DNA from 3 places in the Martinezella jaguaris genome. Region 1 is predicted to be linked to each of the others. Evidence: riboswitches for the same ligand, from Rfam matches in the RefSeq annotation. Region 1 holds a riboswitch; each other region holds the start of a gene.
What was found. A riboswitch is a leader RNA that binds a small molecule or an ion and turns the genes downstream of it on or off. The one in region 1 is predicted to bind cobalamin.

Region 1 (7,750 bases):
ATAAACCTCCACCTATGGTGGAGGACTGGACGAGTTCTACACGGTAGTTGAGAGACCTCCTGCTTGAACCGCTGGCGCGGCCCAGACTTCGAACAAGGAGGTTCTATGGATGAGCAAACGCTCTCGCATGCGACGTGGGACTGCAAGTATCACGTTGTTTTTGGCAGCAAATACCGAACGAAAAGACTCTACGGGGACGTACGGCGTGAGTTGGGAGAACTCTTACGTCGGCTGGCACAGCAGAAAGGCTGCCAGATCGAAGAGGGTCATTTGATGCCCGACCATGTGCATATGTTGATATCGATCCCGCCGAAATACTCGGTTGCGCATATTGTCGGCTTTTTGAAGGGCAAGACAGCCCTTTACGTTGCCAACAAATATGCGCGCAAGCGCCGCTACAAGGGTTATCACTTTTGGGCGCGCGGGTATTTCGTATCGACGACGGGCTACAACGAGCAGGTCGTCAGACAATATATCCGTAATCAGGAAAAGGCCGACAAAGCTTCCGACTTTGCCGACCTCTTCAATCGTAGCTACTAAGCGCTAACAAAACCGCTTCTAGCGGTTCAAGCGCAGCGTTTCAAACCTCCACCTTTGGTGGAGGTTATGACTTTTTATCAGACGCGCTCGAGCTTGATGTGCGGCAGCGCCGGCAGCTCGACCCGGATGGCATCGTCGCGCTGCACCCGGCCGCCCCGTAAGACGATGCTCATGATACCGGCCTTGCGGATCAGGCCGCCGTCAGCATCGCGATCGAGCACAGCGTGAAGCAGGCCCTTCTGGAAATCGTCGATCTGTTTGCAGGGATTGCGCAGCCCGGTCACCTCCACGATCGCTTCGTCGCCGATATGCAGGCGCGTGCGCTGAGGCAGGGACAGCAGATCGATTCCTCTGGTCGCGATGTTCTCGCCCATGTCGCCCGCGGCGACGGAAAATCCCTTTTCGGTGAGTTCGTCGAACAACTCTGCATGGATGAGATGTACCTGGCGCAGATTGGGTTGAGTCGGATCGACTGCGACGCGCGAGCGGTGCTTCACCGTGACCCCCATATGCGCGTCGCCTTCCACGCCGAGCCCCGTCAGCAGTTGGATATGATCCCGGTTCTGCTTGCTGAAACCATGTACGTCGCTGCTGCTGACTGATGTCACATATATCCGCTTGTCGGTCATGCCCAACCCTTCCATAAACAATCCAGATCTTTATAAATTGGTATATACCAATTTCAAGGCGGCAGAATTGTGATGGATGAGAAAAATCGGGAGGGCAAAGGCTTGAAAGCGGGCGGAGGTTGGGCGGTCGTGGCCGCGGAGCTGCGAAGCGCCATCGACAAGGGCGAGCATGCGCCGGGTAGCCGCTTGCCGAGCGAGCGCGCCTTGTCCGAACGGTTCGGCGTTTCGCGGGTGACGATGCGCCGCGCGATCGCCGAGTTGGAGGGGGAGGGGCTGCTGCGCGTGGCGCGCGGAAGTGGCGCCTATGTCCGTGCCGACATGCCTGTTCACTTTCAATTGGGCAACAAGGTGAGATTCAGCAAGGATCTGACCGCGACAGATGCAAATCTCACGCGCAAGGTTCTCTCGGCCAGGGAAGTTCCGCCAAATGCCGATATTGCCTTGAGATTGAATCTGCAGCCGGGTGAGGCGGTGCTGGAGATGTGCGTGGTCGCCTATGCCGACGAGCTTCCCGTCTCGGTCGTCATACGCAGTTGCTCAGCCAAACGTTTCCCCCGCCTGGCGGAGAAGTTCAGCGCAATGGGCTCTTTCACGGCGGCGCTGAAGGATTATGGCGTCACTGACTATTGGCGCCGCTCCACCGATATCACGGCGCGCATGCCGACCGAAGCCGAGGCGCGCCTCCTGCAGCAATCGCGCCTGACACCGGTGCTTGCCTATGCCGGCGAAGACGTCGATGCCGCCGGCACGATCATTTCCTGCCAGATCGGCTGCTTCGCCTCTGAGCGGGTTGTCGTGACGGTCTAAGGTCGCTGACTGGATATCAGACCTTGAGAACCTTCCCCGGGTTCATGATCCCGGCTGGGTCGAATGCCATCTTGATCCGCCGCATCAGGTCCATCTCGATTTCGGGGCGGATCGAGGCCAGCTCGTCGCGCTTCAATTGACCGATGCCGTGCTCGGCGGAGATCGAGCCGCCATGTTGCAGCACCAGCCCGTGCACGATCTTATTCATTTCGCGCCAACGGCCGATGAACTCCGCCTTGTCGGCTCCAACAGGCTGAGAGATGTTGTAGTGGATGTTGCCGTCGCCCATGTGGCCGAAGGCGCAGATGCGGGCGCCGCGCATGGCCGCCATCACGGCCGTCTCCGCCTCGTGCATGAATTTCGGGATCTGCGCGACCGGAACGGAGACATCGTGCTTGATCGAGCCGCCTTCCGGCTTCTGCGCGTCCGACATGCTCTCGCGCATATGCCATAGTGCCTTCTGCTGCGCCTCGGAGCTGGCGATGGTCGCATCCTGGACCAGACCGGCCTCGTATCCCTGTTCCAGCAGCGTCGCCATCATCCGCTCTGCCGTTTCGGCCGAATCCGAAGTGGAGATATCGATCAGCACATACCAGGGATGGCTCGTTTCCAACGGATCGCGCACACCTGGAATGTTGCGGACGGTGAACTCCACGCCGATGCGCGGCATCAGTTCGAAGCCGGTCAGCGCCGGGCCGCAGAGGCTGGACGCATTCTTGAACAGCGTCAGCGCGTCCTCGACAGATTGAATGCCGGCAAAGGCCACCTGATGGCCGAGCGGCTGCGGGAAAAGCTTCAGCACGGCGCCGGTGATGACGCCGAGGGTTCCCTCGGCACCGATGAAGAGGTCGCGCAGATCGTAGCCGGTATTATCCTTCTTCAGCCGCCGGAGGCCGTTCCAGATCTCGCCGGTCGGCAACACCACTTCGAGGCCGAGGCAGAGCTGGCGCATGTTGCCGTAGGCTAGAACGGCCGTGCCGCCGGCATTGGTGGAAAGATTGCCGGCGATGCGGCAGGAGCCCTCGGAGCCGAGCGACAGCGGAAACATGCGGCCATGCTCTTCCGCTGCTTTCTGCACGTCCGCCAGGATGCAACCGCCATCGACGACCATGGTATTGCCCACCGGATCGATATCGCGGATGCGGTTCATGCGCTCCAGCGAGAGAATGATGTCGGAGCCACCTTCGCGCGGCGTCTGGCCGCCGACAAGGCCCGTATTGCCGGTCTGCGGCACGATCGCCGTGCCGGTCTCGCCGGCAAGCTTCAGGATGGCGGAAACCTCTTCCACCGAGCCCGGCTTCAGGAGCAGCGGCGATGTGCCGTGATAGAGGCCACGGTTTTCGATGAGATGCGGCGCGATGTCAGCCGCCTCCCGCAACACATGCTTTTCGCCGACGATGGCGGCAAAGCGGTCGAGAAGAGCGGAGGAGGGGGCGGAGCTGCTCATGGCGTGTCCTTTGCCGATTTGTTTTTGACCGGATTTACTCTCTGGGCGCGGCTGCACGGCGCAGCCGGTCGTTGATGGCCTCGCCGAGGCCTTCGTCGGGAATGCTGGAAAAGGCGATGATCGCAGCGCCGCTGCCGTCAGCGCGTTTCATAAAGTCGAAGAGGTTGGCCGCGGCTTCCGCGAGATCGCCGGACGGGCTGAGATCGAGCACGATGGCGGCATTCTCCGCACCGGCGATGTCTGGCCGGCCGAAACGGATCAGTGCCTCGCCCGGCGAAACAGCAGTCGCATCGAGCCGCACGGCGGCACCTGGCGCATAATGCGAGGCAAGCATGCCCGGCGCTTCGATGGCCGGCGATGCGCCGTTCTTGCGTTTGAGTGGCTGGCCCGCGACCCGCTCGATCTCCTCTGCCGCCAGTCCACCCGGCCTCAGCAGGCGCATCTCGCCTTCCTCGACCTTGACGATTGTCGATTCGACACCGACGACGGAAGCACCGGCATCGAGGATCAGCGAAATCCTCTCGCCGAGATCATCATGAACATGGTCGGCGCTGGTAGCGCTGATCTTGCCGGATGTATTGGCGCTGGGGGCGGCGAGTGGCCGTCCGAAGGCGCGGATCAGCTCGCCGGCAAAACCCTGGGGAACGCGGATGCCGACCGTATCGAGCCCCGCCGTCGCCAGAGGGTGAATATCGCTTCCCGGTCGCAGAGGCAGCACAAGGGTCAGTGGGCCGGGCCAGAAGGCTTCTGCCAGTTTTCGCGAGATCGGGTCGAAGATCGCATATCGTTCCGCCATGGCGAGATCGCTCATGTGGCAGATCAGCGGATTGAAGCGCGGCCGGCCTTTGGTCTCGTAGATTCGGGTGATCGCTGCCGGATTGGTGGCATCGGCGGCGAGACCATAGACCGTCTCGGTCGGCAGCCCGATTGGCAGCCCGTCGGCAAGTGTCGCTGACGCCTCGGCTATCGCCGTTTCAGGGTGTTGGAGAATGTCTACGTGTCGTGCCATGGCTTGACCGGTTGCAGTTCAGGCCGTTCTTATGCTTTTCAAGTTTGGGGATCAATGATCAAAGCTGGCGAATGATGTCGCGGAGCTGTTCATTGCGCGCACCAAGCAGCAGCACGTTGCGGATGGCGATTTGCGGATCATGGGTGTGGAAGAGCACGCCGCTCCCCCGGATTTCGCGGTTGATCGTTAGCTTCTTTTCCGGCGATTCCTGATCCGGCTGGACGGCGACGGCAAAATACATCCGCGAATATTTCAGGCTGATGTCTTCAAAGAAATTGTCGTTCTGTCCGATGCGGGCAAAAAAGTTGGCGATGTAGAAGGCCCAGCTCACCTCCTCATACTGCGCGAATTGCGTTCGCGCCGCGGTGACATGGCAATAGCCGAGATGCGGCGTATCTTTCAGCGTGTGATGAAAGATCAGCTTCGGAAAACGGATCGACTGGTGAAAGCTGTTCAGCCGGTCATGGGTTTTTTCCCCGGCGTTCCGCAGCTTGTTGGCCGTGCGTTCGGCCACCTCTTCATAAGTGAGATAGCGTCGTTCTTCGGCCAGCCAATGCGTCCTGGCGCGACTGATGCGGCCGGTACGCAGGAATTCGCTATGGGAGGCCACCGGCAATTCCGGTTCCGGTTCTGCGGGCTTTTTGGCGTCGAAATATCTGAGCTTGGCCATGGCGGCACTCACGGTATGGGTATGGATACCAGTTGATAGATCGCCTAGCTTGAGCCGGGCTTAAGCGCAGAGTGCTGACAGTTTGAAGAGGATCAGAACCATGCCGGGCATCACCGATCTCAAACAGTTGATTTCGAGCATGGAACCGAGTCTCGTCCAAGGTGAATTCGTCTTTTGCAGCGTGCCCGCTTCCGCGCTGACAAAGTACTTCCATCTAAAGCCGATCGGGATGTTTCAGGAAAAGGAAGGGATGACACTGATCCTTCCGATCGAGGCAGCCCGGCAGGAGAGGCTTCCGGTTGAACCCGTGATGCGAATGATCACACTCGACGTCCACTCCTCGCTGGAAGCGGTCGGGCTGACCGCCGCCTTTGCCACGGCGCTCGGAAACGAGGGCATCAGCGCCAATGTCATTGCGGCCTATTATCATGACCATATCTTCGTGCCGACCGCCGATGCCGAGCGTGCCATGGCGGCACTGAAGGCGCTCTCCGCCGGCCAAGATCCTCTTTAGAAAAAGGTCGCCGATCGCTTTGTCGCAATCAAGATAAAGCGTCGTGGAACGCCGACCGGTTCACACAGGCAGTCGTCTTGCAGGCGACACGATAACAAATTGAATTTGTTTGCATTATCGCGACTATATTTGCCCCGTTTCCAAACTTCATCTCACCTGTCGCCAATTTCGAAGCCCATGTCGCATTGCAGCAGAGCGGCGCGCAAGGCGATAGCTATGATGATGTCAATCTCAAGGTGCCGCCAGCTAGGGAGGCGGAGAATTGGGAAGCCGGTCGAAATCCGGCGCTGCCCCCGCAACGGTGGTGGAGTAAGGCATGGCAGATAAAGCCACTGGGTTGAGACAGCCTGGGAAGGCGCCATGGGGTCTTTTTGCGGACCGCTCCAGAGCCCGGAAACCAGCCTTTGGGACGATAGATTCACTGACCGCGGCGGGCGGTCGGGCAACGCGTTGAGCCGTTCGCGGCCGACCGGTGTACGTCCTTTGCCTGCTGCCTGGCACTGCACAAGGATAGGCAAATGGATATCAGCACCAATGTTTTGCGGCAATTGAAGAACCGCCGTCAAGGTTTCAGCCTGGAGCAGCCTTTCTACATCGATCAGGATTATTTCAAGCTCGACATGGAGATGATCTACTATCGCGACTGGCTGTTTATCGGCCATGATTGCGAAGTGCCGCGTGCGGGCAATTATTTCACCGTCCAGATCGGCGACTATCCCGTCGTTATCGTCCGCGGCCGCGATCAGGTCATCCGCGCTTTCCACAATAGCTGTCGCCACCGCGGCTCTCGTGTCTGCGCGTCCGAGCGCGGCTCTTCGGCCAAGCTTGTCTGCCCCTATCACCAGTGGACCTACGAACTCGACGGCTCGCTGCTCTTCGCCCGGCAGATGGCGGAGGATTTCGACAAGAGCCAGTTCTCCCTGAAGCCGGTTCATTGCGAAAGCGTCGGCGGCTATATCTTCATCTGCCTCGCGAAGAACGCCCCAGATTTCTCCTCGGTCCGCGCTTCGATCGAGCCCTATATGGCGCCGCATCGTATCGGCGAGGCCAAGGTCGCCTTCCAGAGCACCATTATCGAGAAGGGTAACTGGAAGCTCGTATGGGAGAACAATCGCGAGTGTTACCACTGCACCGCCAATCATCCCGAACTTTGCCGCACTTTTCCGGAAGCGCCGACCATCAGCGGCGTGCAAGGCGCGATAAGCGATCCCGTCATCACCGAGCACTGGCGGCGCTGCGAAGCTGCCGGCCTGCCTAGCGAATTCAAGCTGTCGCCCGATGGTCAGTTCCGCACTACCCGCATGCCGCTGATCGAAGGGGCTGAAAGCTACACCATGTCCGGTCAGCGCGCCGTCAAGCGGCCGCTGTCGCCTGATGTAACGATCAACAACATCGGCACGATGCTGCTGTTCCACTACCCGACGACATGGAACCATCTTCTCGGCGATCACGCCATTTCCTTCCGCGTGCTGCCGATTAGCGCCGAGGAAACCGCCGTCACCACCAAATGGCTGGTGCACAAGGATGCGGTCGAAGGCGTCGACTACGACCTCGATGAATTGACCCATGTCTGGACGGAAACCAACGACCAGGACCGCCGCATCGTCGAGGAAAATGCCTTCGGCATCCGCTCGCCGGCTTATGAGCCCGGCCCCTATTCGGAAATCCAGGAAGGCGGCGTGATGCAGTTCGTCGAATGGTACACGAATTTCATGATCAATCGGCTGCAGGGCGATCAGGCCAAGCTGTCGGCGGTCGCCTGAGTTATGGACATGACCGTCTCCCTCCGTCATCAGCACCTGGACCAGATGCAGCCTTGGAGCGATAGGCAGCATCTGCTCGAATGTCTCTCGGCAACGCCGGAAGCGCCCGACGTGATGACCTTCACGTTCCGCTCCGACAAGGATAATTGGTTCCGTTACCTGCCCGGCCAGTTCGTGACCTTGGAGCTGCCGACGGCCCCGGAGCCGGTCATGCGCACCTATACGTTGTCATCCACGCCGTCGCGGCCCTTTTCCATCGCCGTGACGGTGAAGGCGCAGAAGGACAGCATCGGCACGCGGTGGATGTTCGAGAATCTGAAGCCCGGCATGCGCATCAAGGCTTTCGGTCCCCTCGGCGATTTCAGCCATAT
Region 2 (7,750 bases), 1.4 Mb from region 1:
GGGCTGACCTGGGCGACATCGATCTTCTTGCCGGCGCGTTCGAGCATCGCGGCGGCTGCCTCGATGCGGATGGCGATCTGGCCGATCCTGGCGATGGTCAGCGGGTCATCCGCCGCGCGTTCGACGCCGCTATCCATCCAGGGGCGGGCATTGGTCTTCACAAATTCCACGGTCTCGGCGAAGGCGGCTCGGGCAATGCCGAGATCGATGCCGGCATGGATGATTTGACCGACGGAACCGATGGTCGTCGCCCTCTCAAAGCCTTTGTGATGCGACACGACGGCGTCGGCGTTGACGTAGACATTGTGCAGGATGGTCGTGCCGCTGCCGGATGTGCGCTGACCGAAACCGTCCCAATCATCGATGACCTGGATGCCTTCCGTGCCGTGTGGCACAAGAGACATGGTGAGTTCGTCCCGTGCGTTGAGCGCGAAAATGGCGATCCAGTCGGCGAAAAGTACGCCGGTTGAATAGAATTTGCGGCCATTGATGCGATGGCCAAGTCCGTCCGGCGTCAGGCGGGTATCGTATTGACCGGCGGTTTTGGTGCCGATCTCGGAGAATGCATTGCCGAAACGGTCGCCGGCCAGCGCCCTGGCGAAGAAGAAATTCTTCTGCTCTTCGCTGCCATCGATGCGCAGTGCTTCGAGAATGTAGAAATGGCTCTGCGGCATCTGGCCGATCGAAGGGTCCGCTTCGGCAAGGATTGCAACGACCTCGGCGAGAACGGAATTGGAGATATCAAGGCCGTCATATTCGGCTGGAGTGGTGATACCAAGCAGTCCGGATTGCGACAGGGCCTCCAGCTCGTCGTAGGGCAACACGCGGTTGATGTCCCGATCGCTCGCCTTCTGCGCGAAATTGGCGGCGAGCGATCGTGCGATCTCCAGCGCTTCCTCGTCGCTTTGAATGCGGTGTGCGAGCGGCCTGGTGCGCTCGTGCAACTGTGAAACAGTTCCCATCCATCACTCCGTCAGCCGATGGCATATCAGTGACTTAGCTGTACAAAACCGATAGGCGCGTAATTTCTATAGATGTACTATACATTAGATTTTCTTTGCTTATCCAGAGAGATTACATCCCGGCGCCATCGATTTCGGCGTAATGCCCTCAAGAACTCTGCCGTTTCCGAGCCTTGTCGTTGGCAGCCGCGACGATCCCTATATGGATTTCGCCGAGCTTCGCCAGCGTGCGGCACGATGGGACAGCGACCTTCATGATCTCGGCCATGCCGGCCACATCAATATCGCTGGCGGCTTTGGTCGGTGGGAGCAGGGCTACCAGTTGTTTTCGGCGTTCGCCAAGAGGGTCGAGAATAAGCAGACCAGGCCGGTGAGGCCGCAGTTGCACAACATTTTGTGCGCGGCGATGCCGTAAACATCATCTGCCGTCAAAATGTCGGTCGCAAGAAAGCGCTTGCTCCCGGCGCATTTTCGCGCTTTCATATACGACTAAATAAGTAGACAATAGCAACAACTGCACTCTTTCACGTCGCCGAGAGGCTGGAAGCATGCAGTTGGTCAAAGGAATAGCGTTCCGCACTCGTGTGCGGACCTGTCGGGAGCATCCCGCTTTCAGGTGGAATACCGCAACGGAAGCGATGCTCTTGGTTCAAAGAACCAGAGCGGCCCTTGTGCGTTTACGAACGTGCGGCGCTCTAGCGGCCAGGTGTTCGGTGGCCGCACTGCGTGCGGTTCACAGTATCAGTATGCCCTTAGAAAAGCATGATCAGCCACCTCTTGCCCCAGGAGTTGATATGACGGTTCAGGGACTTTTTTCCGCCAAGGCAAGTGCGTCGGCACAGGCCTATGCGATGCCGCGCATCGCCGTCATCGGCCGCGGCTTTTCCGGCATGATGATGGCTATCGCCTTGATGAAGACGGTGCGGACGCCTTTTCATCTGCAGCTTTTCGATCCGAATTCCAGCGTTAGCGGCGGTCAGGCTCTGGCTTCCGGCCATAGTAGCGAGATCCTAAACAGCCGTGTACGCGATCTCTCGGTTTCCGCCGGAGATCCCGACGATTTCAATGATTGGCTCTGTAGCAATGCAACGTTCCGCAGTGCGGTGCCGGCGGCAATACCTGGCTTCCTGCAGATATTCGTGCCGAAGCGCATTTTCAGCGATTATGTCTATCAGCGCTTTTCCGAGGCATTGTCCTCACGGCGGGATATCACAGTACAAGTCAGCGCCGAGACGGTCGTCGGCCTTCGCCGCAGCCATGGCGACCGCTTTCTGGTGGAGAGTGCCGGCGCTTCCAATCCGCTGTTCGACACGGTGATCCTGGCGACCGGTTACGGCATTTCCGATCGCGAGCCGCAGAGCGGTGAATCCGTGGCGACGCCGACGGCTGTCCGCGCCCGGCGCCTGGTGTCGCGCCCGCATACGGTATTGCTCGGCAGCGGTCTGCGTGTCGTCGACCGGCTGCTGCAGATGCGCGACAATGGTTATGGCGGGCAGATCACCATTATCTCGAAACACGGCTTCTTGCCGCAAGGCCACACGCGCAGCAATGCCGATCCGGTTTTTCCCGCGGAAGCCATGCCCGGCAGTCTCAGCGAGATCGTACGTTTTATCCGACGGGCTTGCGAGAATGCCGAGGCGAGCGGGCAAAGCTGGCAGTCCGTCATGAACGGCCTACGCAAACATGCCCGTTCGCTTTGGCGCTCGCTGCCGGCAGGACAGAAACAGCAATTCAATCGCCATTTGCGGGCTCTTTACGACAGCCACCGCAATCGCCTGCCGGAAGCGCTGCATGTTCGGCTGAAACAGGAACTGGCGGAGGGCAATACGCTGCTGCGTCGCGGACAATTCCTGCGGCGCACGCCGACAGGATTGACGCTGAAGCCCGCCGGTCGGCGTGGCGCGGAGCAGATCTATGCCGATGAGGTGATCGATTGCCGCTGCCAGGAGCCTGATCTCGACACGACATTGATGCGGAGCCTGATCAACGCGAGCCTCGCCACACCGGACGAACTCGGTCTTGGTTTGGCTGTGGAAGCAACCGGCGCGCTTTCCGTGGATGGACAAGTGACGGAGGGACTTTTTGCCATCGGCCCGCTGGGACTTGGGAGCTTGCCGGATATCGATCTTGTGCCGGAGATCGTGACGCAGGCCTATGCGGCCGCCGAAGGCGTAGCGACGCGGTTTTATCCACAGTGTAAGGCGGTGTGACGGGAGCTTGTCGCGCTCGTTAAGGGGCGGGATGGCGCTCCGTATTCACCTTGGTTCCGGCAGACGCGGTTTTCCATCCGTGGCCGACGTTCAATTTCCTGATTGAAATACGTAACGTAATAACGTAACAAATTTGCTGGTTGTGGTAAGTTAGGACTCGGGGACAAGTGCAGACATTGATGACACCGCCATTGCCCGTTGCGATTTTCTGTGAGAAGAACGATGCCGATGGTGCTGCCGCCGGGATCATCCGGAGGGCGGCTGAAAAGGGAACACGGTGCGGATTACCCATCAGGGGCCAAAACCGTGGCTGCCCCCGCAACTGTAAGCGGAGAGCGCGTTCGCGACATGCCACTGGCTTCATGCCGGGAAGGTGCGAACGGGCTGTGACCCGCGAGCCAGGAGACCTGCCATCGACAACGTCAACCGCAACGGACGGGGTGTTCCGATGGAAATTCAGTGGTTGGGCGACGGCGCCATTGTGCCCGCAGGCCCTATCTTGACTTTGCCTCCGGCGAGATCTCCGGGAGGCTTTTCATGGACAAAGCAAAAGAGCAGACGCATCGGATCACCGTATGCACGGATTGCCGCCACACCGGCGCACCGTGCCGGCCGGGTTTTGATCTGCTGAAGCGCCTTCAGGCCGCAATTGCTCAGGCAGGCACGGTGCTTTCCGAGGATTTCAGCCTGCAAGGCAGCGTTTGTATGGCCGGCTGTGAGCGACCGTGCACGGTCGCCTTCCAGGCAACGGCAAAGGCGACTTACCTCTTCGGCGATATAAAGGGCGAAGCCGATATCTCCGCGCTCGTCTCCTTTGCGCAGCTCTATCGCGACCGGCCCGACGGCTTGACGCGCAAGGGCGAACGCCAAAGAGCGCTAGGCGGCAAGACATTGGCGCGCATTCCAGCCGCCATTGTCGCGGTCGAGCGCCTGCCGGCGCTTTTGCAATAGGAGCGGCCCATGCAGGAGAAATGCGTGCGGCTGGAGGCCGATGGCATCACCTGGGGGCCGCACCAGGGCAAGCCGATCATCCGCGACATCAGCCTGTCGGTTGCCGCCGGTGACCGGCTGGCAATTATCGGCCCGAACGGGGCAGGAAAATCGACCCTGCTGCGGTGCCTCTATCGTGGTGTCCGGCCGCAACGGGGTTTGGTGCGTCTCGACGGCATCGATCTCTGGTCGATCGGCCCGCGCGAGGCGGCGCAACGCATTGCCGTCGTCCTGCAGGAGACGCCGGGCGATTTTCCTTTCAGCGTTCGCGACGTGGTGATGATGGGCCGCATTCCCCATCGCAGAGGCATGGCGCGCTGGAGCGAGGAGGATCATGCGGTAACGGCGACGGTACTTCTCCGCCTGGAACTCAAACATCTGGCGCTCCGGCAATTCGCGTCGCTTTCGGGCGGCGAGAAACAGCGGGTGTTGGTCGCCCGAGCGCTGGCGCAGGAACCGGAGCTCATCATCCTCGACGAGCCGACCAATCATCTCGATATCCGCCATCAGCTCGAGATACTGGACCTGTTGAAAGGCCTCGGCCGGACGATCATCACCACCTTGCACGACATCAATCTCGCCGCCGATTTCGCGACGCATGTTGCGGTGCTCGATTCCGGCCGTCTGACCGGCCATGGCCTGCCAACCGACGTCCTGACCCCCGAGCGCATCTCATCCGCCTTCCGTGTCGAAGCAAGCCACCAGGTCGTCGGCGACGCATCCCACCGCCTCACTTTTTCTCTTCGCTGATTGGAATCATCTATGTCTTTCCGCATGTCTCTGTCCGCTACCGCCTTTATCTTCGGCACGCTGTTTACCGGCGTTGCCTTCGCCGAACCCGTCACCGTGCGTAGCTGCAATCGCGACGTTACCTTCGACAAGGCGCCGGAGCACGCCGTTTCCAACGATGTAAACCTCACCGAAATGATGCTGGCGCTGAAGCTGCAGGACCGCATGGTCGGCTACACCGGCGTTTCCGGTTGGAAGACGCTGGATGAAAAGCTGCGCAACGGCATCAAGGAACTGCCGGAATTGTCGCCGAAATATCCGACCAAGGAAGTGTTGCTCGGCGCCAATGCCGACTTTTATTTCGGCGGCTGGAATTACGGCATGAAAGTGGGCGGGGAAGTGACGCCGGAGACTTTGGCGCCCTTCGGCATCAAGGTCTATGAGCTCACCGAATCCTGCATCTTTGTTATGCAGAAGAACAAGCCGACCATGGACGACATGTTCGTCGACCTGCTGAACCTCGGCAGGATTTTCCGTGTCGAGGACCGGGCCGAAGCCTTGGTTGCGGGCTATCGCAGGCAGCTCGGCGATATCGAGTCGAAGATCAGCCATGTTGACAAGCCGACCCGCGTCTTCGTCTATGATTCCGGCGAGGAGAAACCCTTTACGTCGGGTCGTTATGGCATCCCGACAGCGATGATCGAAGCGGCCGGCGGCACCAACATCATGGACGATGTCGCAAAGAGCTGGACGGAGGTCTCCTGGGAGCCGGTGATCGAGAAGAACCCGGAAGTCATTGTCATCGTCGACTACGGCGAAGTCACCGCCGCCCAGAAGATTGCATTTCTGAAGAACAATCCGGCCTTCAAGCATATCGACGCAGTGAAGAACGACCGCTTCGTCGTGCTTCCCTACGTTGAGGCCACGCCGGGACCGCGCAATATCGAGGCCATCGCCACGCTGGCGAAGGCGTTCCATCCGGAAGCGATGTAACGAACGACTATGCCTATCCGTCCAGTCGATCACTGGACGGATCGCTTCTTGGATTTTCGCATGCGCCTCGGCCTTCCCACTCTGATCCTTCTCCTTGCTGCGTTCCTCGCCCTGTCCATCACGGCTGGCGTTTCCTTCGGCGCAGCGCCAATCCCATTTGCGACCGTCTGGTCGATCGTCGCCGACAAGCTGTACGCGGGGTTGTTTCCCATCACATGGTCCGGCGGGCAGGAAAGCATCGTTTGGGACGTGCGTTTCCCGCGCGTCATTTTGGCCTTGCTGGTGGGGGCCGGGCTTGCGGTCACCGGAGCGGTGCTGCAGGCCTTGACGCGAAACCCGCTGGCTGACCCGCATCTTCTCGGCGTTTCCTCGGGTGCCGCTTTCGGCGCTATTCTGGCCCTGCTGCACACAGGGCTCGTCCTCGGGCTGTTGACCGTGCCGTTATTCTCCTTCGCCGGCGCGCTGCTCGCGACGGCGGCCGTGGCGCTGGTGACCCGGCTGACGCGCGCGCGTTCAGCCGACCGGCTGGTGCTGTCAGGCGTCGCCGTCGCCTTTGTCTTCACGGCGCTCGGGAACCTCCTGATTTTCCTCGGCGACCCCAGAGCGGCGAATACCGTCGTCTTCTGGATGCTCGGCGGCTTGGGACTGGCGCAATGGCAGCATCTGATCTACCCGGCAGGTGTGCTCCTTGTCTGCCTCGCCGTGCTGATGTTGAAATCGCGAGAGCTGAATGCGCTTGCCATGGGTGACGAGACGGCAGCGACGCTCGGCATTGCCGTATCGCAATTCCGTTTCCTGCTGTTTGTTGTCACGGCGTTGCTGACAGGCGTCATGGTCGCTTTTTCGGGAGCGATCGGTTTTATCGGACTGATGGTGCCGCATTTCGTCCGGCTGTTTGTTGGCGGCGATAACGTCCGCGTTGTGCCGCTGAGCGCCGCCTTCGGAGCGCTGACATTAATCTGGGCCGATATCGCCGCGCGATTGATCATGGCGCCGGAGGACATGCCGATCGGCATCGTCACCGGTCTGGTCGGGGGCATCGCCTTCATTCTGATTCTGCGGGAAAGCTGAGCAACGGGCGGCCTTCGCCATTGCCGTTCGTCGCCGATGGACCTATCTCCCGACGGACATCCGGGAGGGAAGGAATGGTCGCAAATCCGATTGTTTGTACGCCAGAGGAAGTGTTGAGCTTCTGGTTCGAAGAGTGCACGAGCGAGGATTGGTTCCGCTCGACCGTTACTCTCGATGAAGAGATGTGCCGCCGGTTTCGAGACACGCATCTGGCATTGGTCGCTGGGGTGCCCGATCTTTGGCGGACAACGCCCGAAAGACGGCTGGCAGCGGTTATCGTCCTCGATCAGTTCGCCCGCAACATCTACCGCGGCACACCGCTTGCTTTTGCGACGGATGGTTTGGCATTGCAGGAGGCGAAAGAGGCGTTGGAGGTTGGTGCGGATCAGGGGATGCCGGCGGAACGGCGGATATTCCTCTACATGCCGTTCGAGCATGCCGAGGACCTTGCCGAACAAGATCGGGCCGTCGCTCTTTTCCGCTCGCTCGGTCTCGAAGAGCAGATCGACTATGCGCTCCGGCATCATACCGTTATAGCTGCCTATGGCCGCTTTCCGCATCGCAACGCTATTCTTGGACGCGTGTCAACAGAGGCTGAGAAAGACTACCTTGCCAAGCCCGGAGCAGGATTCTGAGGTGATAAAGGTGGCGAATGCCTTCGTGTCGCCTTTCTTTGCATTACAAGGCGTACGCGTAGGGAATGTGAAATTCGCAATCACAGTATGGGAAGACCCCGTTCTTCCATTTTTTCGTGCGGCGAATCCGTTTAATCAGCCGCCGGCGATTTTATCTGCG
Region 3 (7,750 bases), 1.4 Mb from region 1:
CCTCATCCATCTCATGCAGCCCAATCACCACAAGCCGCGTCTGGCGCTCTTCGCCCGGCGCCCAAGCCCGGTCGAAATAGTGATCGATACGGCTGCCGACGGCTTGGATTTGCAGGCGCATCGGCTTGCCGGGCACATCGACGAAGCCCTTGAGGCGCAGGACATCATGTTCGGCAATCACGCCCTTCAGCTTCCCGATAAAGACGATCGGCTCCGCGATCGGACCGAGGTCGACGACGAAGCTGTCGAATTCATCGTGATCATGCGATGCGCCGTCCTCGTGCTCCAGCTCGTGATGCGATTTCCGGTTGGCAATATCGCCCTCCGTCCCGATGCCGAGGCCGAGAAGGATGGCGGCCGAAACCTCGCCATTTTTCGCTTCGATGATCGTCGGTTTGCGGGCGGTGCGGGAGGCAACTTCGGTACGGACACGGCCGAGTCCCGCAACATCGATCAGATCGGTCTTGTTGAGGACGATGAGATCCGCGCAGGTCAACTGATCCTCGAACAGTTCCTCGATCGGGCTTTCGTGATCGAGCGATTCGTCTTCTACGCGACGGGCTTCGACAGCATCGTGATCATCGGCGAAACGGCCGGCGGCGACGGCGGCGCTGTCGACCACGGTTATGACGCCGTCAACGGTGACCTGGGTGCGAATATCCGGCCAGTTGAAGGCGGCGACGAGCGGCTGCGGCAGAGCGAGGCCGGAGGTCTCGATGACGATATGGTCGGGACGCGCATCACGCTCCAAGAGCTTGGTCATCGTTGGAATAAAATCGTCGGCGACGGTGCAGCAGATGCAACCATTGGTCAGCTCGATGATATCGTCCTCGGTGCAGTTCTCCGCGCCGCAGCCCTTCAGCACATCGCCGTCAACGCCGAGATCGCCGAATTCATTGATGATGAGGGCGATCTTCTTACCGCCGGTGTTCTGCAACAGGTTGCGGATCATCGTCGTTTTGCCGGCGCCGAGGAAGCCGGTGATGACGGTGGCGGGAATTTTTTCCTGGTTCATGCGGATCAACCCTTCATTTTCAGCGGCAGCCCCGCCGCGATAAAATAGACTTCGGCGCTCGCCGCCGCGATCATCTGGTGCAATCGGCCGGCATGATCGCGGAACTCGCGCGCCATACGGTTTTCGGGCACGATGCCGAGCCCGACCTCGTTGGAAACGAGGACGACACGCGACTTTGCCCCTGGTAGGAATTCGGTGAGAGCGGCAAATTCTGCCGCGATATTGCGCTCGGCCATCATCAGGTTGGTGACCCAAAGCGTCAGGCAATCAACGAGAACGGCGCGGCCCTCGCCGTCGACTGCCGCGAGCCGGGCAGTAAGATCGAGCGGCTCCTCATGCGTCGTCCACAGGAGATCGCCCCGATCGGCGCGATGCTGCGCAATACGATCGCGCATTTCGTCGTCCCAGGCCTGACCCGTCGCCACATAGTGACGATCGAGGCCGGTGTCCGAGATCAGCGATTCGGCGAATCGGGATTTGCCGGAGCGTGCACCACCGAGAACAAAGACGGCGCGGGAGGGCGAGGTTGGCATCGGCTATTTTCGCTCCCGTACGAGGGCGAAGGCCGGTGCGATGCGGCTGAAGCCGAAAAGTAGGCGCTTGCACGCCAAAAACTCATTTCGTGCCATGACAACCTCCGTGCTGGCAGCGGGACGTCCGTCCCTGGGGTGGGCCTTGTGCCCGGCACGTATGGCAGGTCTCCTGGCTCGCGGATGAGGCGCAGCGAGCGGGGGCGCACGGAAACCGGTCGCCCCCGAACCCTGCACCAGCGGGTCCACCTCGCCTTCCCGGCAAACATCATGAAAAGGCGGACGATTCGTAGAAATAGAGGCGTCCAGCCCCGGTTGATCATGATGCCACGCCAGTGGCTTTTCCGTCCCGAAGCTGCTTTCACCCGCCCGCACCACGCGGACCATCAGCGAAACATCTTCAAAGCCGGATGGAAGACCCTGACCGCTCTACAGTCGCGGGGTCGGCTGTGATGAGAACGCCCGAGTTGGGTCCGCTCCTTCACATTCCCTTTTCATCCCATGCGACAGATCGTCGCTCAGGAACCATTCGTTATGCCGCAATGATTAGGCGTTCGACCGCTGCAAGTCAATCAAGGCGGCGACTGCGACATCGGCCGTTCCAAAGGCGAAATATGCATAAAAGTCGCACCGTACGTGCTCTTTTTTTGCCGTATTTCTTTGATGTTAGGAGTTTATAGAAGCTAAGCACCTAGCTTTAAGTACAAAACAGTCGTCCGTTCCCCATGTTGCAGAAATTCCAACCGCGCCGCCTCGGCGTTTTCTCGGCCCTATTCGATCTTGGTCGGTTCAGGGCGTTGTTGCGTCGTGGCGAATTGGGACTTGTTTTCGCCGGCGCGCTGGTGGGCATAGCCTCCGGCTGCGCCGTGACAGCGATGAGCTTCATCTCACGCAAGCTTCACAGTATCATCTATGGCATAACCGACTACGAGCGCCTTAGTTCGGCAGCGGTGGCGATACCTGACAGGTCGGTAGTGCTGATCGCGCCCATAGCCGGCGGCATCATCCTCGGCGTCCTGCTCTATATATTGTCGCGCACGCGCAAGAAGCCGATGGTCGACCCGATTGAAGCCAATGCGCTGCACGGCGGCCGTATGTCGCTCACCGACAGTATCCTCGTCGCGGTGCAGAACCTGATCTCGAACGGTTTCGGCGCTTCGGTCGGGCTTGAAGCAGGTTACACACAGCTTGCCGCCGGCATTGCCTCGAAATTCGGGCATAACATGCAGATGCGCCGTGCGGACCTCCGCATGCTCGTCGGTTGCGGCGCTGCCGGCGCCATAGCCGCCGCCTTCAATGCGCCGCTGACCGGCGCCTTCTACGCCTTCGAGCTGATCATAGGCAGCTATTCCATCCTCACCCTGACGCCTGTCGTCGTCTCAGCGCTGATATCGACTATGATCGCAAGACTGCTTGCCGGTGACGACTTTGCCATCGACATCGATCATTTCGGCGCCATCGTCCCTGCCGACTATCTTCCGGCTGTCCTGCTCGGAGCTTTCTGCGCCGGTATAGGCATTCTGATCATGCAAGGCGTCGCCTGGGTCGAAGAGTTTGCGCGCAAGAGTTCCATCGCACCGTCCTTCCGCCCCGCGCTCGGCGGCATCGTTGTCGGCCTCCTGGCGCTAATCTCGCCACAAGTTCTGTCAGCCGGCCACGGCGCACTGCATCTCAACCTGTCGACAAATACGACTCTGGGTGCATTGGCCGGACTCTTCATCCTGAAATCACTGGCCTCTGCGGTGTCGATCGGGTCGGGCTTCAGGGGCGGCCTGTTCTTTGCGTCGCTGTTCATGGGCGCGCTGCTCGGTAAGATCTTCGCCTATTGCGGCCCCTATTTCGATCATGCCACGCTGACGCCGGCCGTCTATGCCGTGGTTGGCATGAGCTCGCTTGCCGTCGCCATCATCGGCGGACCGTTGACCATGACCTTTTTGGCGCTCGAAATCACCGGCGATTTTCCGATCACCGTGTTGGTGCTCGCTGCCGTTATCACCTCGTCGCTGGTTGTGCGCACCACCTTCGGCTACTCCTTCGCCACCTGGCGCTTCCATCTGCGCGGCGAAAGCATCCGCAGCGCCCACGACGTCGGCTGGATCCGCAACCTAACGGTTGCCCGCATGATGCGACCCGATGTGCACACGGCGAACGTGGACATGAGCATCGAGGAGTTTCGCCAGCGTTTTCCGATTGGCTCAGCGCAGCGTGTCATTCTCATCGACAGGGATGAGAAATATGCCGGCATGGTGCTGATGCCAGACATTTATGCGAGCCCGGTCGAGAAGGACGATGAGGAGCACGGCCTTGCCGACTTCATCCGCCATCGCAACGACTTCCTGCAGCCAAAGATGAACGCCAAGCAGGCGGCAGCCCTGTTTGACCAGACCGAAAGCGAAGCTTTGGTGGTGATCAACGACCTGATCGAGCGCAAGGTGATCGGTCTGCTCACCGAAAGTTACACGCTGCGCCGCTACAGCGAAGAGCTCGACCGCCGGCGCCGCGAGGTCTCGGGCGAGCTTTAGCGCGCTACCCATAGCAATCCGAACAGCATGTTGGGCTGTACAGACATTCCGAGGGACGCCTTACCAGTAGTTGTTGTTCGTACCACAGTATGGTGCTGCCGTGCACACTTGAAAACTTGTTACCTGTTGGTATGATTTTGCATGGAATTCACCCTCGTTGCTCAAATCCTGGCCTGGACTACACTCGGCTTGATACTGCTCGGCACAGTCGTTCCTATCGGCACGAAGCAACGTGTCGTCGCGGCGGCGAACATCGAGAGCATTATTCTCTTTGGCTTAATGGGCTTGTTGTTCGTGGTGGCCTATCCCACCGACCGTCGAATCATTGCATTGCTATGTATCTTGGCAGCCACCGCAAGCGAGTCTTTGCTGTCGATCTTGCCTGATCGACATATTCGAATTGAACGATTGGTAATAAAATACTCGGAGCATCCGTCGGCTTGCTTATCGGCGGAATAATAATGCTGATTATGCAGTAGACGCACGCAACATGCTTATATGACGTGCCGAGGTGTGGGCTGGGTAATTCTTAGAGATCAGATAGATAACATTTGAATTATGGCCGGCCCCACGTTTTCGTTGCGCTTTTTCAAGTGTCCGGATGCCCAACTCGGCGACCTGCTGCTTCAAGCCGGCGAGTTGACAATGGGCATGATGCTGTCGTCACCAATGGTGCTGATCGTCATTTGAGCTCTTTGCGAGCCGCAAGCCAGTGACCACGGGGTTCCTAGTGTCAAGGACATTCGCTAGAGTAATGGCACTCTAGGGGGTTGATGGATCCGATGGTGATTTCGTTAATGGTGCTTGGCGTCGCACTGGCGCCTTATGTTTCCTCTCATCGTCCTGAACCGAGGTTTATCGCGGGACGGTTTCCCGATTGCAGCGACATCGTCGAGCGGGTCCTCTTGAAGACAAAAGGCCGCCTTCTCTCTATGAGACCGCACGCGGACCGTTGCACTGTAACAGTGCTTGTTCCGCGTGACGGTGATCGCCCCGAAAAGGTAGTTGTGCGGGTGCAGTTCTCCGACGACGATGTGGATGAGACCAAGGAATAACCGGACATTCAAACATGTAGGGTGGCCTGCTCCCTTAAACCGCCCGCCGCCTAACCACGTATTTAAAGATTGGCGGATCAGGTTTAGAATGTTGCTTGGTGGGGCTGAGAAGGTACGGAAATGGGTATTGTCCTGCAGTTCAGATCCAAGAATACAGACAATCGTCTCGATTGCGCGAAGCTCGAAGAGGAGTTGGCCTTCCCCTCGCCTCCGACAGCGACGCGGTTGGATAAAAGACCCCGCTTAACCGTCGACGATCAGCTCCCAGCGCGAAAAGCTTTTAGCAACGACGCAAAATTCCCATCCGCCGCGATTGCAATCCTGACATGCGCCATTATTGCATCGGTACTCATCTCGTTTCATTTGACCGGACAGCCCCACTATTCGGCCCGAGCCAACCTGCAGCCATCGGTATTTCGTTTGGACTGAGTCAAATCTCTCTCTTGAGCCAAGGTCGGAGGGACAGAAAATTTCAGTTTCAGTCGGGCGTGTAGCTGCAGCCGCGGGTGACGTGGTAAACCCTTAAAATACAAAGCCATTTTATGGGTATGTGACCTAGCACTACTTTGGCAGATTTTTAGCGAAGAAGGCCGTTCTGCAGTGCGTGCAGAAATTTGGCGGAGGTTGTTCGAGCGCGCTTAGGATTGCCTGCCGGACGGCTGGAAGGCTTGGCTGTGGCGGGGGGCCTGGGATTCTTTTTTCCCCCTGCCGCTTGTGTGAGGCGGCGAGATTGCAGGAAGGCGTAGGCGATCATCGTCATCAGCGCGTGCCGGTGAAGGCCGATCCAGGAGCGCCCTTCGAAATGATCAAGGCCGAGTTCTTCCTTGAGTTGCTGATGCGCCTGTTCGCATACCCAGCGCGCCTTGATAGCGCCTGCGAGCTGCTTGAGCGGGGTGTTGGCGGGAAGATTGGAGAGATAATATTTGCGCTCGCCGGTGGAGCGATGCTCGCCGATGACCCAGACTTCCTCACCAGGCAAGTGTTGGGCACCCATGTCGCGGATGCGCTGGGGTGGACCGTCGGCAACCCGAACACGGACAGCGGCGAAGCGTGCTGAGAGACGACCCTTGGTACCACGCCGCCAACTGACCGTCCTCCATCGGGCTGTCTCCAGCATAGCCTGCGCAGTGATCGACTTCGCATCGGGGATATGCCGTTTTCGCGGGCGGCCGTGTCCGGCAACGGGAAAGATCATCGCCACGTCGGCGGGATAGACCTTCTGCTTGAACGGGATACCGACGGCCCAGGCAAGGCCGCGCGCGGTGAGCGCCTGCCGGAACGGCGCACTCAAGCCATATCCGGCATCGGCAAGCACGCAGCCGAAGCGCACGCCGGCCGTGCGAACCCGGTCGATCTCGGCCAGCGCGATCTCCGGCTTGGTCCTGTAGGCACGATGGTCATCAGGCACACCGGCACGATCGAGCCGGGCGGGGTTGGAGGTCCAGCTCTCGGGCAAAAACAGCCGCAACCCTACCATGACCGGCACTTCGCCAGAAGCCAGCGTCAGCGACACGAGCGTCTGGCAGTTGGCGTTCTTGCCAAGCGCCGAAGCATATTGCGGCGCCACGCCAACCGAGTGGCCTCCCTTCTTAGGTAGCGCGGTGTCATCAACGATCAGCCACGCATCGTTCCCGCCAACTTGTCTGTCGGCCTCGGCCAGCAGCGCCGCTTCCAACGGCGCGGCGTCCCAGACGCCACTCGCAACGAAATGGTGCAGTTGGTCGTAGCTGACAGTGCTAGAACGCGCCGCCATCGGTTGAACGCTCTTGCGATCGCCGGGACCGATCAATCCCGCGACATACGCAGGGCACATCCGTGCCCTCGTCTTGTGCCGAAGCGCCACAACAAACGGCGCTAGCCAACGCTCCAAATCAGCTTGCCAGGTCTCGTCCATGGCCGGCACCTCCAAAAGCCGACCTCCTATGAATCACCGAACTCCCCTCTTGGGAATCCTCAAAATCAACCCGCGTCTAAAAATCTGCCAAAGTAGTGCTAGAGCATCAGACTATCGAGCCAGGCCGGATCGAGCACCGCTTCCAGCTCTGCCGCAATCTCGTCCAGTGCCGCCTCGACGCCAGCGCGATAATCCACCCGCTCCCCGGTTAGGCCGAAACTTGCCAGCAGTTTTGCCCGGTAGGCATCGCTGGTGAAAAGCCCGTGCAGATAGGTGCCCATGATAAAGCCGTCGCCAGAGAGCGCGCCATCCGGCCGACCGTCGATCATGGTCGAGGGCCGGTCGCAATCGGCGCCGCGCGTCTCACCGAGATGGATCTCATAGCCAGAAAGCGGCACATTGTACTCCCTGGAAAAAGCCAGGCTGTTGCGTACGGTCTTTTCCGGCGCCATCTCGGTCTCGACTTCGAGCAAGCCGAGCCCAGGCATCTCCGTCACAGAACCCTCAATGCCAAGCGGATCATGCACCATCTGGCCGAGCATCTGGTAACCGCCGCAAATACCAATGACACGCCCGCCGCGGCGGGCGTGAGCCGCTATATCCTGATCCCACCCCTGTGCCCGCAGATCTATGAGATCGCCGATGGTCGACTTCGAGCCCGGCAGGACCACGAGCCCCGCATCCGCGGGCATCCGCTCGCCGGCACGAACGAAGACGAGATCGACATCTGGTTC

Region 2: it holds a riboswitch for cobalamin, as region 1 does, so the genes downstream of both, CCGE525_RS12275 (DUF1636 family protein) here and CCGE525_RS05330 (aromatic ring-hydroxylating oxygenase subunit alpha) in region 1, are expected to answer to the same signal.
Region 3: it holds a riboswitch for cobalamin, as region 1 does, so the genes downstream of both, cobU (bifunctional adenosylcobinamide kinase/adenosylcobinamide-phosphate guanylyltransferase) here and CCGE525_RS05330 (aromatic ring-hydroxylating oxygenase subunit alpha) in region 1, are expected to answer to the same signal.

Annotation. Positions count from the first base shown of each region.
Region 1 covers NZ_CP032694.1:1,096,343-1,104,092, forward strand. Annotated here, with positions in the region: gene tnpA (IS200/IS605 family transposase) at 106-540, shown strand; gene CCGE525_RS05300 (MOSC domain-containing protein) at 618-1,169, opposite strand; gene phnF (phosphonate metabolism transcriptional regulator PhnF) at 1,242-1,976, shown strand; gene CCGE525_RS05310 (FAD-binding oxidoreductase) at 1,993-3,423, opposite strand; gene CCGE525_RS05315 (L-threonylcarbamoyladenylate synthase) at 3,458-4,432, opposite strand; gene CCGE525_RS05320 (DUF6656 family protein) at 4,491-5,102, opposite strand; gene CCGE525_RS05325 (ACT domain-containing protein) at 5,203-5,616, shown strand; cobalamin riboswitch at 5,834-6,036, shown strand; gene CCGE525_RS05330 (aromatic ring-hydroxylating oxygenase subunit alpha) at 6,135-7,379, shown strand; gene CCGE525_RS05335 (FAD-binding oxidoreductase) at 7,383-7,750, shown strand, end outside.
Region 2 covers NZ_CP032694.1:2,508,867-2,516,616, reverse strand. Annotated here, with positions in the region: gene CCGE525_RS12290 (SfnB family sulfur acquisition oxidoreductase) at 1-962, opposite strand, end outside; gene CCGE525_RS12285 (RBBP9/YdeN family alpha/beta hydrolase) at 1,105-1,377, shown strand; gene CCGE525_RS12280 (FAD/NAD(P)-binding protein) at 1,757-3,172, shown strand; cobalamin riboswitch at 3,385-3,601, shown strand; gene CCGE525_RS12275 (DUF1636 family protein) at 3,710-4,123, shown strand; gene CCGE525_RS12270 (ABC transporter ATP-binding protein) at 4,133-4,912, shown strand; gene CCGE525_RS12265 (ABC transporter substrate-binding protein) at 4,925-5,884, shown strand; gene CCGE525_RS12260 (FecCD family ABC transporter permease) at 5,945-6,955, shown strand; gene CCGE525_RS12255 (DUF924 family protein) at 7,030-7,590, shown strand.
Region 3 covers NZ_CP032694.1:2,462,524-2,470,273, forward strand. Annotated here, with positions in the region: gene cobW (cobalamin biosynthesis protein CobW) at 1-1,015, opposite strand, end outside; gene cobU (bifunctional adenosylcobinamide kinase/adenosylcobinamide-phosphate guanylyltransferase) at 1,021-1,548, opposite strand; cobalamin riboswitch at 1,691-2,090, opposite strand; gene CCGE525_RS12055 (chloride channel protein) at 2,271-4,067, shown strand; gene CCGE525_RS12060 (hypothetical protein) at 4,209-4,526, shown strand; partial or broken gene CCGE525_RS39570 (prolipoprotein diacylglyceryl transferase) at 4,647-4,757, shown strand; partial or broken gene CCGE525_RS12075 (IS701 family transposase) at 5,700-7,053, opposite strand; gene CCGE525_RS12080 (cobyric acid synthase) at 7,115-7,750, opposite strand, start outside.